DNA from 2 places in the Streptomyces sp. NBC_01241 genome. Region 2 is predicted to be linked to the other one. Evidence: riboswitches for the same ligand, from Rfam matches in the RefSeq annotation. Region 2 holds a riboswitch; the other holds the start of a gene.
What was found. Region 2 has a riboswitch for glycine ahead of gcvT (glycine cleavage system aminomethyltransferase GcvT). Riboswitches for the same ligand answer to the same signal wherever they lie in the genome.

Region 1 (8,690 bases), 4.7 Mb from region 2:
AAATCCCTGCGGATTGACGCCCGTGGGGCAACACTGGGACCGGACCGATCGATACGGGGGAGCGGCCATGAACACCTCGTCAAGCCGCAGGACATTCACTACAACGCAGCGAAAGAACCCAGCCATGTGCCAGCACCAGCCACCTTGTCCGACCGCCGACTCAGCCGACCGGGAAGCCGCCCGTCTGACGGCACACCACCCGGAACAGGGCTGGAGCCTGCTGTGCAACGGCGTCCTGCTCTTCGAGGACACCGGTGAGCTGCTCCCGGACGGGCAGATCATCGCCCCGCACCGGCCCCTGGAGACCGGCCGGGTGGTGAAGGCCGCCTGAACCCGGCCTGTACGAAGGGGGGCCGGCCCGGAGAGAACTCCGCACCGGCCCCGACGCATGTCCGCGTCACGCCCTGCCGCTCATGCCTCAGTTGTCGTACTCGTCCAGCGGAGGGCAGGAGCAGACGAGGTTACGGTCGCCGAAGGCACCGTCGATCCGGCGCACCGGCGGCCAGTACTTGTCGGCGGCCGAGACGCCGGCCGGGAAGACCGCCACCTCACGGCTGTAGCCGTGCTTCCACTCCCCGCCCAGCATCGCCGCGGTGTGCGGAGCGTTGCTCAGCGGGTTGTCGTCCGCGCTCCACTCGCCGGAGGCCACCTTCTCGACCTCGCCGCGAATGGCGATCATCGTGTCGCAGAAGCGGTCGAGCTCCGCGAGGTTCTCGCTCTCGGTCGGCTCGATCATCAGCGTCCCTGCGACCGGGAACGACATGGTCGGCGAGTGGAAACCGTAGTCGATCAGACGCTTGGCGATGTCGTCGACGGTGACGCCGGTGGCCTTGGAGATGGGCCGCAGGTCCACGATGCACTCGTGTGCGACCAGCCCGGCCGGACCGTTGTACAGGATCGGGTAGTGCGGTTCGAGGCGCTTGGCGATGTAGTTGGCGGCGAGTACGGCGACCTGCGTCGCACGCTTCAGGCCCTCACCACCCATCAGGCGCACGTACGCCCAGGAGATGGGGAGAATGCCGGCCGAGCCCCACGGAGCGGCCGAGATCGGTCCGACACCGGTCTCCGGGCCCGCCGCGGGCTGGAGCGGGTGGTTCGGCAGGTACGGCGCGAGGTGCGCGCGCACGCCGACCGGGCCGACGCCGGGGCCGCCGCCGCCGTGCGGGATGCAGAAGGTCTTGTGCAGGTTCAGGTGCGAGACGTCGCCGCCGAAGCGGCCCGGCTTGGCGAGGCCGACCAGCGCGTTGAGGTTGGCTCCGTCGACGTACACCTGACCGCCGGCGTCGTGCACCTCGGCGCAGATGTCCGCGACGTGCTCCTCGAACACACCGTGCGTCGACGGGTACGTGATCATGAGCACGGCGAGCTCGTCACGGTGCGTCTCGATCTTGGCGCGGAGGTCCTCGATGTCGACCTCGCCGTCGTCGGCGGTCTTCACCACGACGACCTTCATGCCGGCCATCACGGCGCTGGCGGCGTTGGTGCCGTGCGCGGAGGACGGGATGAGGCAGACGGTCCGCTGGTCGTCGCCGTTGGCCCGGTGGTACGCCCGTACGGCCAGGAGACCGGCGAACTCGCCCTGCGAGCCGGCGTTCGGCTGGATCGAGACGGCGTCGTAGCCGGTGACCTCGGCGAGGCGCTCCTCCAGCTCACGGATGAGGGTGACGAAGCCCGACGCCTGCTCGGCCGGCGCGAAGGGGTGCAGCGCGGCGAACTCGGGCCAGGTGATCGGCTCCATCTCGGCGGTCGCGTTCAGCTTCATGGTGCAGGAGCCGAGCGGGATCATGCCACGGTCCAGAGCGTAGTCCCGGTCGGCGAGCTTGCGCAGGTAGCGCAGCATCGCCGTCTCGGAACGGTGCTGGTGGAAGACCGGGTGCGTGAGGATCTCGTCGGTGCGCAGCAGGCCCTCGGGCAGCGCGTCGGCAGCCGCGGCGTCCAGCGCCTCGATGTCCCCGTCGGCGCCGAACGCGGCCCAGACGGCGGCGATCTGCGTACGGGTGGTGGTCTCGTCACAGGCGAGGGAGACGAGGTCCGTGTCGACGAGCCGCAGGTTGACACCACGCTCGCGGGCCTCGGCCACGACATCGGCGGCCTTCCCGGGAACGCGCACGGTGACGGTGTCGAAGTAGGAGCCGGTCACGACGTCGATGCCACTCGCGCGCAGACCCTCGGCCAGGATCGTCGCGTAGCGGTGGGTGCGAAGGGCGATCGTCCGCAGCCCGTCCGGACCGTGGTAGACGGCGTACATCCCGGCCATGACGGCGAGCAGCACCTGAGCCGTGCAAATGTTGCTGGTGGCCTTCTCGCGGCGGATGTGCTGCTCACGGGTCTGCAGCGCCAGCCGGTAGGCCTTGTTGCCGTCTGCGTCGACGGAGACGCCGACGAGGCGGCCGGGCAGGCTGCGGGCGAACTTCTCGCGTACGGCCATGAAGCCGGCGTGCGGTCCGCCGAAGCCCATCGGCACACCGAAACGCTGGGTGGTGCCGACCGCGATGTCCGCGCCCAGGCCGCCCGGTGAGGTGAGCAGGGTCAGGGCCAGCAGGTCGGCGGCGACCGTGACGATCGCACCCAGTTCGTGGGCCTGCTCGATCAAGGGCTGGATGTTCCGCACCGCTCCGGAAGCGCCCGGGTACTGCACCAGCACGCCGAAGACGCCGCGCTCGGCGATCTCTGCCGGGATGCCGTCGGAGAGGTCCGCGACGACGACCTCGACACCGGTGGGCTCGGCGCGGGTCTCGATGACGGCGATCGTCTGCGGCAGGGCGTCGGCGTCGACCAGGAAGACGCCGTTCTTGACCTTGCCGACGCGCCGCGAGAGCGCCATGGCCTCGGCGGCCGCGGTGCCCTCGTCGAGCAGCGAGGCACCGGAGGTGGGCAGCCCGGTCAGCTCGGCGACCACCGTCTGGAAGTTGAGGAGCGCCTCCAGGCGGCCCTGCGAAATCTCCGGCTGGTACGGCGTGTACGCCGTGTACCAGGCGGGGTTCTCCATGACGTTGCGCAGGATCACCGGCGGTGTGAAGGTGCCGTAGTAGCCGAGCCCGATCATCGGGGCCAGCACCTGATTCCGGTCGGCCAGGGCGCGCAGTTCGGCGAGGACCTCGGCCTCGGTGCGGGCGGCCGGCAACCGGAGTGCCTCCGCGCTCTTGATGACATCGGGCACCGCGGCCGCGGTCAGCTCGTCCAGTGAGCCGTAACCGACCTGGGCGAGCATCTTCGACTGCGCCTCGTCATCGGGACCGATGTGGCGCTGTTCGAACGGAATACCCTGCTCCAGCTGGGAGAGCGGAGTGCGACGGGGGGTCATGGTGGAGGCCTCCTGGTCTGTCACGACCTGCGAGGGGCACCACGGCGCGGGTGCCCGGACGGCCTCCCCCTCTGTCATCTCAACCTGAGAGCTTCACCGGCGCGCCTTGTGGCGTACCGGCTTTCACCGTCGGTGAGGAAGGGAACCGGCGGCGCTCGGCCGCACGGAACCCGCCCTGCTTTCCAGAGTGACCTCGTCCGCGCGGTACGGGGGCCTGAGAGATTCCGGGGAGGATTTGCTCCTTCGGCGCCTCCGGATTCGCTCCGGAGGACTCTCCCGCACGGGGTCAGCAGCCATGACCAGCCTACCAGCGGGGCTCGTGGCGGAATTCTCGAGTGGCCAACCCCTCGGATCTGCACTTTTGTAGTGCTTGTGGAGTACCGCGACCAGTGGGAGGGACCGTGCAGACCGACATCGATCCGCGCAGCCTGATCGGCCGCAAGGCGTTCGACCGCAAGGGCACCAAGATCGGAACCGTGGACGAGGTGTACCTGGACGACGCGACCGGTGTGCCCGAGTGGGCAGCCGTACGTACCGGACTCTTCAGCCGGGACGCGTTCGTCCCGCTGGAGCCCAGCGAGTTCGTGGAGGATTCGCTTCGCGTCCCCTACGACCGGGCGCTGATCAAGGACGCACCCGACTTCGGCGTCGGTCGCCATCTCTCACCGGAACAGGAGCTCCAGCTCTACCGGCACTACGGTCTGGACTCCCCGCCCGAGGAGACCGGCCCGGACAGGGACTTCGGCAGACTGGCCGGCCAGGACGAGTAGTCCGCCGGGTTCCGCACCAGCGGCAGCGGATCGGCCGGCTGCAACTGCGCGTCGTCGATCCGGAAGGTACGCACCCGGCCGGGCGCCGACTCCGGTTCCTCGAACCGCACCGTGACACGGCCGACACCGCTGCCCTGCACCCAGCCATGGCCGTAGACGTCATGGCGCACGTCCTGCCCGGCGGGCCAGCGCCGGGCGGCGAGCTGTTCTGAGGTCTCGGGGGTCTCCTCCCCCGCACCACCGGCGGACTCGCCCCCCTGGTCACCCGCTTCCTCCTCGGCCCCTTCCCCGGTCGCGGCCCGCTCACCGGCGGCCTGCGCGAAGAGGTCCTCCTGCGTGTAGTCGGCGAGCCCCGTGACGCCCACCCCCAGGAGCCGTACGCCTCCGGTGGTGTCCACGGCCTCCAGGAGCCGCGCGGCGGCCTCCCGGACCACTGTGGGGTCGTCCGTGGGCCCACGGAGCGTCTCCGACCTCGTGAGCGTGGAGAAGTCGTACCGGCGCACCTTCAGCACCACCGTCCGCCCGGACCGCCCCGCGCCCCGCAGCCGCTGGACGCATCGGCCGGCCAGCCGCTCGACCTCCGTCCTGACCCGCACCCGGTCGTGCAGGTCCGCGTCGAAAGTGTCCTCGACCGACACCGATTTCGCGTCCCGCTCCGCGACAACGGGCCGGTCGTCATACCCGAACGCCATCCGGTGGAGCGAGCCGCCGTGCGCCTTCCCCAGCAGGCGTACGAGCTCCGCCTCACCCGCCTCGGTCAGGTCGTTGACGGTCGTCATCCCGGCGCGGCGCAGATGGTCCGCCGTCGCGGGCCCGACGCCGGGGAGGGTCCGTACGGGCATCGGTGCGAGCAGCTCCCGCTCCGTGCCCGGCTCGATGAGCACCAGCCCGTCCGGTTTGGCCTGTTCCGAAGCGATCTTGGCCAGCATCTTGGAGCCCGCGAGTCCGACCGAGCCGGTCAGTCCGGTGACCGCCTTGATGGCCGTACGCAACTGCCCGCCGATCTCCAGCGCAGAAGCCGTGTCATCTGCCACCCCACCGGCTTCCAGGTCCACGAAAGCCTCGTCCAGGCTGAGCGGCTCGACCAGCGGGGAGAGCCGCCCCAGCAGCTCCATCACTTGGTCGCTGACCGTCCGGTAGAGCAGGAAGCGAGGCACCAGATAGGCCGCGTTGGGGGCCAGCCGCCGGGCCTGTGCCATGGGCATCGCCGAATGCACTCCGAAGCGCCGTGCCTCGTACGACGCGGTGGCGACGACTCCGCGTGGCCCCAGCCCACCGACCACGACCGGCTTTCCGCGCAGGCTGGGCTTCGCCGCCTGCTCGGCAGAGGCGTAGAAGGCATCCATGTCGAGATGCAGGATGGTGGGCGCGGCTCTCACATCAATCGATGCTGCCCCATGGCACTGACAATCGCCGCGCCCGATTCCTCGCCCCGGTCAGCCGGCGCGGTTGCGCCGCCGCGCGAGCTCATCGGCCGGGTTGTTCCCGACGAGCGTCTCGCCGGTGTCCACGCGCTCTCCGTGCAGCTGCGACAGCGCGACGTCGACGTCCCGCCACACCACGCCCACGGCAATGCCGAAGACCCCCTGGCCGCCTTGGAGCAGATCGACGACCTCGTCGGGCGAGGAGCACTCGTAGACCGTCGCCCCATCGCTCATCAGCGTCATCCGCTCCAGGTCCTGGAACCCGCGGGCCCGCAGATGCTGAACCGTGGTGCGGATGTTCTGCAGGGCGACGCCCGTGTCCAGGAAGCGCTTGACGATCTTCAGCAGGACGACGTCCCGGAAGCTGTAGAGCCGCTGTGTGCCCGAGCCGTATGCCGGACGGACGCTCGGCTCGACCAGCCCCGTGCGCGCCCAGTAGTCGAGCTGCCGATAAGTGATCCCCGCAGCCGCACACGCTGTTGGCCCCCGATAGCCGATGTCGTTGGCCGATGCCACGCCGCCCCCTGCCACCGCCGCCGGTTGAACCGGTTGCCTGATGGTGTGGTCGGCTGTACTCCCCTGCTGCGGATACGGCCCACCCGCCGCCGTACCGTCGCCGCTGCTTCTCACGCCGACCTCCGTCCTTGACCTGCCATCTCGAAGGTAGGCAGTCACTCGGGGTGCGTCAACGATCGCCACACTCGGCACGCCGAGTGATAATCACCCTGAGGGTGGTTTCCCGTGACCCGTGAGCGGGAAAGGCTTGTCGAATGCGCTGATGGCGACCCCGTAGAACGGTCACTGACTGTTGGTGCCGAAGTCCTCTGGTGAAATCTGATCGAGGAACTCGCGGAACTTCTCCACCTCGTCCTCCTGTTCGTCGGGGATGGCGATGCCGGCGTCGTCGAGCACCCCGTCGCTGCCGTAGATCGGCGTTCCGGTGCGCAACGCGAGCGCTATGGCGTCGGACGGCCGCGCGCTCACCTCGACCCCGCTGGCGAATACCAGCTCCGCGTAGAAGACCCCTTCGCGCAGGTCCGTGATGCGGACCTCGGTGAGCTCCTGGCCGACGGCCTCGAGCACATCCTTGAAGAGATCATGGGTCAGCGGCCTGGCCGGCGCCATGCCCTGCTGGGCAAAGGCAATCGCGGTCGCCTCACCAGGACCGATCCAAATGGGGAGGTACCGGTCGCCTCCCACTTCACGCAGGAGCACGATCGGTTGGTTCGAGGGCATTTCCACCCGGACACCCACAACGTCGAGCTCGTTCACACAGCAACCCTAGGACGTGCTCGGCAGGTTTGGGTAGTCGGGCACCGACGAGATCAGTGGAACCGGACCTTCAGAGCGGTCTGCACCAGGGCCGAGTGAAGTCGAACCGACAGCTCGGCGAGCTCCCTCGCGGTGGCCTCGGCATGCGCTCTGGTCTGCGGATTCCGGTGCAGCCGCAGGGGCGCGACCACCTGCTCGATGAGTCCCGCCTCGCGGTCGGCGGCTGCCCGGATGGCACGCAGGTGACGCGGTTCCAGACCGAATCGGCCCAGATCCGCCACAAGCTTGGCCACCGTGACCATCTCGGCGTCGTAGCCGCCCTCGCCGCTCGGAGCGACCAGGCCGTACGACTCCCACTCGTCGAGGTCACTCTCGGTGGCCTCGGTCGCCGCCAGCAGCTCGGCACGGCCGATCCGGGCCGCGGTCGCCCTCCCGGACTCCGCATCCCAGCCGCCGTCGGTCAGATCCCGGGGACCGCCTCCGGAGGGCAGGGCGGACTGCTCGCCGCGGGCGAGGGCGTCCAGATGCTCGCGGATGACCTTCAGCGGGAGGTAGTGATCCCGCTGCATACGCAGCACCTGCGCGAGCCGCTCTACGTCGGCCGCACGGAACTTGCGGTAGCCGGAGGGGGTCCGCTGCGGCTCGACAAGCCCTTCGGCCTCCAGGAAACGAATCTTGGAGATCGTCACTTCGGGAAACTCGTCCCGCAGCTGCAGGAGCACCGTGCCGATGCTCATCGGGCGGTCGTCGGCAGTGGCGGTGCCGTGACCGGCACCGCCCGTCGGTGTTCTCAGCATGGACCTTCCCTGACGGGTCAGATGCCCCGCTGGCTCGCGTAGAAGACCAGCCGGTACTTGCCGATCTGCACTTCGTCACCGTTGGACAGGGCTACGGAGTCGATGCGCTCGCGGTTGACGTAGGTGCCGTTGAGGCTGCCCACATCCCCGACCGTGAAGCTTCCGTCGGAGCTCCTGCGGAACTCCACGTGCCGCCTCGACACCGTCACGTCGTCGAGGAAGATGTCGCTCTGCGGGTGGCGGCCGGCCGTGGTCAGCTCGCTGTCCAGCAGGAAGCGGCTGCCTGAATTCGGACCGCGCCGCACCACGAGCAGCGCCGACCCGAGCGGAAGGGCGTCGACAGCGGCCTGAGCCTCGGGCGAGAGGGACGGCGCGAGCGTCTGCCCGGTGACCTCCGCCTCGTACGCCTCGAGACCTGAGATGGAAATGGTCGAGGTCGTCTCCGAGGCACGCTCGGGAATTCCGCCCCTCAGCGGCGCACCGCAGTTGGAGCAGAAACGACTGGCCTCGGCGTTGCGATGCCCGCACCTCGTACACACTGGCATGGACGAACCCTCCTGCCTCGGGGTAAACCCTCCACCCGTACCTGAGGTTGACGGTTCTCCGGAACCTATGCGGCCGGCACCGGCAGGGTCAACAGACGACGCGCCGGAAGCACCCGCGTTGTCACTGCCCGAACCGGACACCTGATCGCGGAAGAGCGGGCGCTCCGAGCCCTGCTCATCCGCCTGGCCATGACGCGGTGCGCGATGGCGGGCAGCCTCATCGCGAGCGCTCTTGCCGAACAACTTCCCAAACAACTTCACGGGCGATTCCCCTTGACCGAAATAGACCCGCCCGTGGGGCAGGACGAACCCTGAATGAACACACCTGCCGACCCGGACATCTTCACAACGTCCGTATCCACTCGACAGTTTCCACCACGCACCACCATTACGATGCGGCGACCCCCCGCAACCGCCTGCCCGTATCCTTCGCCCCCTCGGTGCCGCGGCCTCACGGGGACGACGACCGAGCGTAGTCAGGCCGCTTTGCCGGTCGCAAGACATCCACGACGATGTCGTCGGCCTGCTCAACATGCACGGTGGCCTGCTCCTTCTCCAGTGTCTGCACCACACCGCCG
Region 2 (8,690 bases):
TACCGGCATCGTCGGGCTGGCTGTCGGCCATATGTCGGACCGCCCGTGGGCCAGCACGTACCGCCCGTACTACGCGGCGTTCTCGGCCGGCGCCACCATGGCTGCGGTCGAGCGCGACTACGCGCTTGTCGTCGTCCCGGGCAACCCGGCCTCGGGGCTCTGGGCCCGGGTCCCCATGGACGGCCTGATCATCGTCGACCCGGTGCAGGAGGACCCGCTGCTCGCCGACTGCGCGCGCCGCGGGCTGCCGGTGGTCACCGACGGCCGCCCCATCGACCCGGGTTACGAGGACGTGCCCACCGTGGAGAGCGACTTGGAGCGCGGAATGGCGGAGGTCCTCGGCCATCTGCGGGACGCCGGCGCCACCCGGGTCGGTCTGCTCTCGGGACCCGAACCCGATGCGTACACGCAGGATTCCGAGCACCTCTATCGCCAGTGGTGCGCCGCGGCCGGACAGCCGGCGGTCGTCGAGACCCCAATAGCCTCGGAAGACGCGGTGGAGGCAGCGCTGCGACTGCTGTCACGCCCCGGACGCCCGGACGCGGTGCATGGCCTCAACGAGACCTACGGTCAGGCCTTGGTGATCGCGGCGCGGCGGCTGGGGCTCGACATCCCCGGCGATCTGTTGGTCAGCGTCATGCGCGAGGGGGATCAGTCCGGGGGCACCGGGGACTGGGAGGTGCCGCTGACCGCACTGAGCCTGGACGCTCGGCGCCTGGGCGCCGAGTCCGTCGCGATGCTCATCGATGTGCTCGACGGGAAGGCCCCGCGCAAGGTGGTGGTGCCGTGCACCGTGGTGGTACGCGGCTCCACGCGCCGCGGCTGAGCGGCGTCGGTCCGTCACGGCCTGAGCAGGTCAGGGCCAGTTCGCTCAGCACTCGATGATGTTCACCGCGAGACCGCCCCGGGCCGTCTCCTTGTACTTCACGCTCATGTCCGCGCCCGTCTCCTTCATGGTCTTGATGACCTTGTCCAGGGAGACCTTGTGGCTGCCGTCGCCGCGCAGCGCCATCTTCGCCGCGGTGACGGCCTTGACCGCGGCCATGCCGTTGCGCTCGATGCACGGGATCTGGACGAGACCGCCGACCGGGTCGCAGGTCAGGCCGAGGTTGTGCTCCATGCCGATCTCGGCGGCGTTCTCGACCTGCTCGGGGGTGCCGCCGAGGACCTCGGCGAGGGCGCCCGCGGCCATCGAGCAGGCGGAGCCGACCTCGCCCTGGCAGCCGACCTCGGCGCCGGAGATGGAGGCGTTCTCCTTGAAGAGCATGCCGATGGCTCCGGCGGCGAGGAGGAAGCGGACCACGCTGTCCTCCTTCTCCGCCTCGGTGGCGCCGCCGGCCGCGAAGTTCATGTAGTAGTGCAGCACGGCCGGGATGATGCCCGCGGCGCCGTTGGTGGGGGCGGTGACGACCCGGCCGCCCGCCGCGTTCTCCTCGTTGACCGCCATCGCGTAGAGGGTGATCCACTCCATCGCGTGGGTCTGCGGGTCGCCCTCGGCGCGCAGCTGACGGGCGGTGTTCGCGGCGCGACGGCGGACCTTGAGGCCGCCGGGCAGGATGCCCTCGCGGGACATGCCGCGCGAGACGCAGGCCTGCATGACGCGCCAGATGTCCAGCAGACCCGAGCGGATCTCGTCCTCGGTGCGCCAGGCGCGCTCGTTCTCGAGCATCAGCGAGGAGATCGACAGTCCGGTGTCCTTCGCGAGCCGCAGCAGTTCGTCGCCGGTGCGGAAGGGATGCTTCAGCACGGTGTCGTCGAGGACGATCCGGTCCTCTCCCACAGCGTCCTCGTCGACCACGAAGCCGCCGCCGACGGAGTAGTAGGTCTTCTCCAGCAGCGTGGCGCCCACATGATCGAAGGCGAAGATCGTCATGCCGTTGGCGTGGTACGGGAGAGCCTTGCGGCGGTGCAGGACCAGCTGCTCGTCGGCGTCGAAGTCGATCTCGTGCATGCCGAGCAGATTGATCCGGCCGGTGGTACGGATGCGTTCCACCCGGTCGTCGGCGGACTCCACGTCGACCGTACGGGGCGACTCGCCCTCCAGGCCGAGCAGGACCGCCTTGGGGGTGCCGTGGCCGTGACCGGTCGCACCGAGGGAGCCGTACAGCTCCGCGCGTATGGAGACGGTGTGGGCGATCAGGCCCTCGTTCTTGAGCCGGCGCGCGAACATGCGGGCGGCGCGCATCGGGCCGACCGTATGGGAGCTGGACGGGCCGATGCCGATCGAGAACAGGTCGAAGACCGAGATGGCCACGGGTGACTCCTCATAAGGGTTGGTAGACGTCGTTGTCTGCCGGGTGGTGCGGTACGGACCGGTCGGCCCGAAGAACAGCGGGGCAAGGGATGGGGCACCGCGCTCACTGCCCAGTGTGCGTGGTGCCCCGCCCGAAAGATGACGAAGTGTGTCCCGTATTACTCCGGGGACGACCCTCGTTCCGGACTACTACAGGCCGGGGTACAGCGGGAACTTCTCGGCCAGCGCGACGACACGGGCCTTCAGGGCGTCCGCGTCGTAGGACGGCTTGAGGGCCGACGCGATGATGTCCGCGACCTCGGTGAAGTCCTCGGCCTGGAAACCGCGGGTGGCCAGGGCCGGCGTACCGATCCGCAGACCCGAGGTGACCATCGGCGGTCGCGGGTCGTTCGGGATGGCGTTCCGGTTGACCGTGATGCCCAGCTCGTGCAGCCGGTCCTCGGCCTGCTGGCCGTCCAGTTCGGAGTTGCGCAGGTCGACGAGGACCAGGTGGACGTCCGTACCGCCGGACAGTACGGAGACACCGACCTCGGTGACGTCCGGCTGGACCAGGCGCTCGGCGAGGATGCGGGCGCCGTCCAGGGTGCGCTGCTGACGCTCCTTGAACTCCTCGCTCGCCGCGATCTTGAACGAGACCGCCTTGGCCGCGATCACGTGCTCCAGCGGACCACCCTGCTGACCCGGGAAGACCGCCGAGTTGATCTTCTTGGCCAGCTCCTGGGTCGACAGGATGACGCCACCGCGCGGACCGCCGAGGGTCTTGTGCGTGGTGGTCGTGACGACATGGGCGTGCGGCACCGGGTTGGGGTGCAGACCCGCGGCCACCAGGCCCGCGAAGTGCGCCATGTCGACCATCAGGTACGCGCCGACCTCGTCCGCGATGCGGCGGAAGGCGGCGAAGTCCAGCTGACGGGGGTACGCGGACCAGCCGGCGATGATCAGCTGCGGCTTGGACTCCTTGGCCAGGCGCTCGACCTCGGCCATGTCCACGACGCCGGTCTCGTCGACGTGGTACGGGACCACGTTGTAGAGCTTGCCGGAGAAGTTGATCTTCATGCCGTGGGTCAGGTGACCGCCGTGGGCCAGGCTCAGGCCCATGATCGTGTCGCCCGGCTTCAGCAGCGCGAACATCGCGGCGGCGTTGGCCTGCGCACCGGAGTGCGGCTGGACGTTCGCGGCCTCGGCGCCGAACAGCGCCTTGATGCGGTCGATGGCGATCTGCTCGACGACGTCGACGTGCTCACAGCCACCGTAGTAGCGGCGGCCGGGGTAGCCCTCCGCGTACTTGTTGGTGAGGACGGAGCCCTGGGCCTCCATGACCGCGACCGGAGCGAAGTTCTCCGAGGCGATCATTTCGAGGGTGGACTGCTGACGGTGGAGCTCGGCGTCGACAGCGGCGGCGACGTCCGGGTCCAGCTCGTGGAGGGAGGAGTTGAGAAGCGACATCAGGTGGTCCCTTGGGTCTCAGTTGCCGGAGAACTCGGTGTACTCGTCGGCGGAGAGCAAGTCCTTCGGCTCCTCCGCGACGCGTACCTTGAACAGCCAGCCGCCTTCGAACGGAGCGGAGTTCACCAGCGACGGGTCGTCCACGACGTCCTGGTTCGCGGCGGTGACCTCACCGGTCACCGGCGAGTACAGGTCGCTCACCGACTTGGTCGACTCCAGCTCGCCGCAGGTCTCGCCCGCGGTCACCGTGTCACCGACCTCGGGGAGCTGGGCGTAGACGACATCGCCGAGCGCGTTGGCGGCGAATTCGGTGATACCGATCGTGGCCACACCGTCCTCGACGGCCGACAGCCACTCGTGTTCCTTGCTGTACCGCAGCTGCTGGGGGTTGCTCATGACCTGAATTCTCCTGTACGCGGGGGAGTGCTGATGAACGGTGGTCTTACGGTGTGAGACGGGACTACGTCACTTCCGAGGTGCGCGGACGTCACTTCTGACGCTTGTAGAACGGCAGCGCCACGACCTCGTACGGCTCGTGGCTGCCCCGGATGTCCACTCCGACGCCCGCGGTGCCGGGCGTGGCGTGCGCGGCGTCCACGTACGCCATGGCGATCGGCTTGCCCAGGGTGGGCGACGGGGCGCCCGAGGTGACCTCGCCGACGACCTCGCCCCCGGCGACCACGGAAAAACCGGCGCGCGGTACGCGGCGGCCCTCGGCGATCAGGCCGACCAGCTTGCGGGGCGGGGCGGTCTCGGCGCGCTCGGCGGCGGCCCGGAGGGCTTCGCGGCCGACGAAGTCGCCCTCCTTCTCGAACTTCACGACCCGGCCGAGACCGGCGTCGAACGGGGTCAGCCCGGTGTTCAGCTCGTGCCCGTAGAGCGGCATGCCCGCCTCCAGGCGCAGCGTGTCGCGGCAGGACAGCCCGCACGGGATCAGGCCGCGGGAGGCGCCCGCCTCGGTGAGGGCCTTCCACAGCTGTTCGGCGTGCTCGGGGGCGACGAACAGCTCGAAGCCGTCCTCGCCGGTGTAGCCGGTACGGGCGATCAGCGCGGGGACACCGGCGACGGTGCCGGGCAGGCCGGCGTAGTACTTCAGGCCGTCCAGGTCGGCGTCGGTGACGGCGGCCAGGATGGCGGCGGACTCGGGGCCCTGGACGGCGAGCAGCGCGTACGCGTCGCGGTCGTCGCGCACCTCGGTGTCGAAACCGCCGGCCCGCGCGGTCAGCGCGTCCAGCACGATCTGGGCGTTGCCGGCGTTGGCGACCACCAGATATTCGGGGGCCTCGGTCTCGCCCAGCCGGTAGACGATCAGGTCGTCCAGGATGCCGCCGTCCTCGGCGCAGATCATCGTGTAGCGGGCGCGGCCCATGGCGACGGTGGCGATGTTGCCGACCAGCGCGAAGTTCAGGAAGGCCGCGGCCTCGGGGCCGGTGACGGTGATCTCGCCCATGTGCGACAGGTCGAAGAGACCGGCCCTGGTGCGGACCGCGTTGTGCTCGTCGCGCTCGCTGCCGTACCGCAGGGGCATGTCCCAGCCCGCGAAGTCGGTCATGGTCGCGCCCAGCGAACGGTGCAGGGCATCGAGGGCAGTAAGACGGGGGGCGGTGCTCATGGATGTGGCTCCCAGGGCATGACGACAGGACGATCCCTCCCCATCTGTCATCGGAACCTGAGAGGTTCGCCGAGAGCCCCATGAGGGGTTCGGCTTGCACCTTGGGTGGAGCCGCGGAGCGGCCCGCTTTTCAGATCTGCCTCATCCACGCGGTACGGGGCCTGAGAGATTCAAGGGAGGAACTTGCTCCTTCGGCGCCCGGCACATGCAGTGACCGGAGCTCTCCCGCGCGGATTCAAGCGGCCTTTATGCAGTTGGCCCGGTCATCATCGCACGCGTCGCGCCGGAGTGGATCCCCGGTCCCTCGCGGGAATCAACGGCGTGGACGGTTGTGCCGCATTACCTTTTCTTTACACTTCAGGGGCATGCGTGGGGTGACCCGACAAGGGGGAGGGGCGATGACGTTGCAGCGGTACGCGACGACCGCGGGGGGCGCGCACGGAGCGATGTCCGCACAGCCAGGGGCGGCACCTGTCACGGAAGCGCGCGGTCCGCACGCGCCCGTCGTGCGGGACCTGCGGGAGCGGGGCGGGCGCGGCCCGCGCAGCCTGCACTTCGCGGCGGGCGACGTGGTGGTGGTGTCCGGGCTGCCCGGCAGCGGCAAATCCACGCTCATCCGGCGGACGGTGACGACGGCCCACGCCATCGACTCCCAGGACACCCGGGACCGCTGGGCGGAACTCGTGCCCGGGTTATTGCCGTACGCCCTGTACCGGCCCCTCGTCCGCGCCGCCCACTACTGGGGGCTGTGGCGGGTGCTGCGCTCCGGCGAGTCCGTCGTCGTCCACGACTGCGGAACCCAGACGTGGGTACGTGGCTGGCTGGCCCGTGCCGCGCGGCGCCGGGGCCGCGTCCTGCACCTCGTCCTGCTCGACGTGGCACCGCAAACGGCGAGGGACGGCCAGCGCGAACGCGGCCGCGGCGTCTCCGGATACGCCTTCGCCCGGCACCGCAGGGCGGTGGGGAGGCTGTTGCGGGGCGCCGAGACCGGCCTGCTGCCGCCCGGGTGCGCCTCGGCGGTGCTGCTGGACCGGGAGGCGGCCGGGCTGCTGGCCCGGATCGCGTTCGCGGACGTACAGGGCCCGGGAGCCGGACGTTAACCTTCTGCCGGAAGGCTCGGGGAAGAAGGGGAAGCAGTGGACATTCCGGCACAGGGCCAGTCCCATCCGCAGAGCGGATGGCCCGCCAATGAGCTCGAAGAGGTGCTGATGGCCTCGGTGGGCAGCCCGGAGGCGGGCGGACGGCTCGTCGAGGTGCTCGGGCGCAGCCAGGTCTGGGTGCCGTTGCCGGGCGGCGGCGGACCCGACTCCGCCGACCTGGACCTGCCGACGCTGGAGATCGAGGGTGCCGCGTACGTCCCCGTATTCAGCTCCGAACAACAGTTCCTCAGCTGTGTCGGCACCGCCATGTCCTTCGCCGTCGCGCCCGCCCGCGATTTCGCCCGCGGACTGCCCCCGCAGCTCGGCATCGCGGTGAACCCGGGCGGTGCCGTCGGGATGCCGTTGCCGCCGCCCGCCGTGGCCGAGCTCTGCCGCGCCGGACGCAGCCTGCTGGACGGACCGGCCGGCGGCGGCCGGGTCCGGCTGTACGAGCCGGACTGGAAGGAGGAGCCCGTCGACTTCCTCGCCGCGGCGGCCGGTGAATTCGAGGAGAGCGGTGTCGTGCTCACCGCGCGCCGGACACTGGCCAGCGTCGAGGGGGGCGAGCCCGTCCTCTTCATAGGCGTGGAGTTCTCCACCTGGGAGGGCGCCGGGCGCAATGCCCCCATGGACGCCCTCGGCCGTGCACTCGGCCGCGTCGAGGTGCCCTGGCCGGTCAATCTGGTCCTGCTCGATGTGGCGCAGGACCCGGTCGGGGACTGGATGCGGGAGAAGGTCCGGCCGTTCTACCGGCGCGAGACCCAGTAGCACGCCGACGGCTGCGGAGTCGATTGCCGCGTCGGCCCATGGCGTCAAGTCGGTGTCAGGACCGGCGCATAAGCTGGTTTGATGGCTGGTGCCACGGCATCATGCCGCACCTGTGTGCCCCGGGAGCGGCGGGCCGACACAGTGGCACAGAGGATCGAAGAGGGGGCGGGACCAGGTGAGTGCGTCAGGCACCGCGGCGGCCGGGCAGGTCGAGCACATGCTGCGCCAAGTGACGCCCGGGCGCTATGACGCGTACGAGGCACTGCTGCAGGCCCTCGCGAACGACCGGATCTGGATGCTCCTCTGGCACGGTCAGGCGGGCTCGCCCGACGCCCAGTACGGGAACATGGAGGTCGACGGCCTCGGCTACGCCCCCTGTGTGACCTCCGCCCAGGAGCTCTCCGCCAGCGGCTGGAACCGGGCCCATGAGCTCGTCACCGGCCGCGACATCGCCCGCGCCCTCTTCCCCGACCGCTGGGGCATCTGGCTCAACCCGCACGCCCCGGGCGGCGGCGTCGGCATCCCCTGGCTGGACCTGCGCCGGATCGCCACCGGCCTCGACCGGATGCCCGCGGGCCCGCTCCGGCTCACCGAGCCGGCCATCGAGATCCCGCAGTTCTACGCCCTGCTCACGCAGAACGCCCACCACACCCCCGCGATCCGCTCGCTGCGCCGCGCCTGGGTGCAGCCCGCGCTCGGGGTCCCGTATCTCGCCATCGGCCTCGATCTCTACGACATGGGCCAGTCCTCGGTCGATGCCGTGCGCGCGATGATGCAGCAGTCGATCGGCGCGGTCCCGGACGGGCTGCCCGTCTCCACGGTCGCGATGTCCGACGAGTACGACCCGGTCGCGATGTGGCTGCGCGCCAACACCCGCCCGTTCTACGACCGCGAGGCGCACGCCCCGGCGGCCGGCTACGGCTACCCGCCGCCGCAGGGCGCGTACTGAGCCTGCCGGCGGTCCTGTGTACGTACCGGGGCACCCCGGCGCACCCGGAACGGCAGGTGTAGGTGTCGGGCGCGCCGGGAATGCATGCGTATGGTCCCTGATGGCTGGAACGTAACGTACGTATACGGCACCAACTCCCTGAATCCCGGCCCGCGTTCCCGGCCCTTCCGTACGTCCTCGTCCCGTGTGTGCCTCGCGGAACTCTCTGCGAGGTTTCCCGCCCCCATGTCCGAGATCTCCGTGATGGGGATGTCTGATGACGAAAGCGGCGTGAATCTACGCGCGTGCCCCCCTTCCGCCTCAACTGACCTGTGTTCGGCGGGCGTTCACATCCGTCCGGATAACGGAACACCCCTGACCGCATCACGGTTAGGCATCCATTCGCCTGACGGTATGGCTACCGCGCGCAACAGCAATGAAGACTCCCGCAGCAAGGGCGTCCTGCCGCCTCCGTGTACGACTGACTGATCCGTGCCGCCACAGCGGCCAGTTCGGCCCGGCCACCGCCGGTTGAGAGGGGTC

Region 1: it holds a riboswitch for glycine, as region 2 does, so the genes downstream of both, gcvP (aminomethyl-transferring glycine dehydrogenase) here and gcvT (glycine cleavage system aminomethyltransferase GcvT) in region 2, are expected to answer to the same signal.

What each region holds. Positions count from the first base shown of each region.
Region 1 is NZ_CP108494.1:1,356,999-1,365,688, forward strand. It holds gene OG306_RS05665 (DUF5999 family protein) at 125-331, shown strand; gene gcvP (aminomethyl-transferring glycine dehydrogenase) at 419-3,304, opposite strand; glycine riboswitch at 3,497-3,593, opposite strand; gene OG306_RS05675 (PRC-barrel domain-containing protein) at 3,706-4,074, shown strand; gene OG306_RS05680 (DNA polymerase IV) at 3,999-5,453, opposite strand; gene OG306_RS05685 (MerR family transcriptional regulator) at 5,511-6,128, opposite strand; gene OG306_RS05690 (bifunctional nuclease family protein) at 6,297-6,770, opposite strand; gene ftsR (transcriptional regulator FtsR) at 6,824-7,567, opposite strand; gene OG306_RS05700 (FHA domain-containing protein) at 7,585-8,373, opposite strand; gene OG306_RS05705 (DUF881 domain-containing protein) at 8,564-8,690, opposite strand, start outside.
Region 2 is NZ_CP108494.1:6,027,504-6,036,193, forward strand. It holds gene OG306_RS27125 (LacI family DNA-binding transcriptional regulator) at 1-826, shown strand, start outside; gene OG306_RS27130 (L-serine ammonia-lyase) at 872-2,254, opposite strand; gene glyA (serine hydroxymethyltransferase) at 2,444-3,700, opposite strand; gene gcvH (glycine cleavage system protein GcvH) at 3,719-4,096, opposite strand; gene gcvT (glycine cleavage system aminomethyltransferase GcvT) at 4,188-5,312, opposite strand; glycine riboswitch at 5,453-5,550, opposite strand; gene OG306_RS27150 (AAA family ATPase) at 5,711-6,412, shown strand; gene OG306_RS27155 (enhanced serine sensitivity protein SseB) at 6,449-7,219, shown strand; gene OG306_RS27160 (enhanced serine sensitivity protein SseB C-terminal domain-containing protein) at 7,395-8,168, shown strand.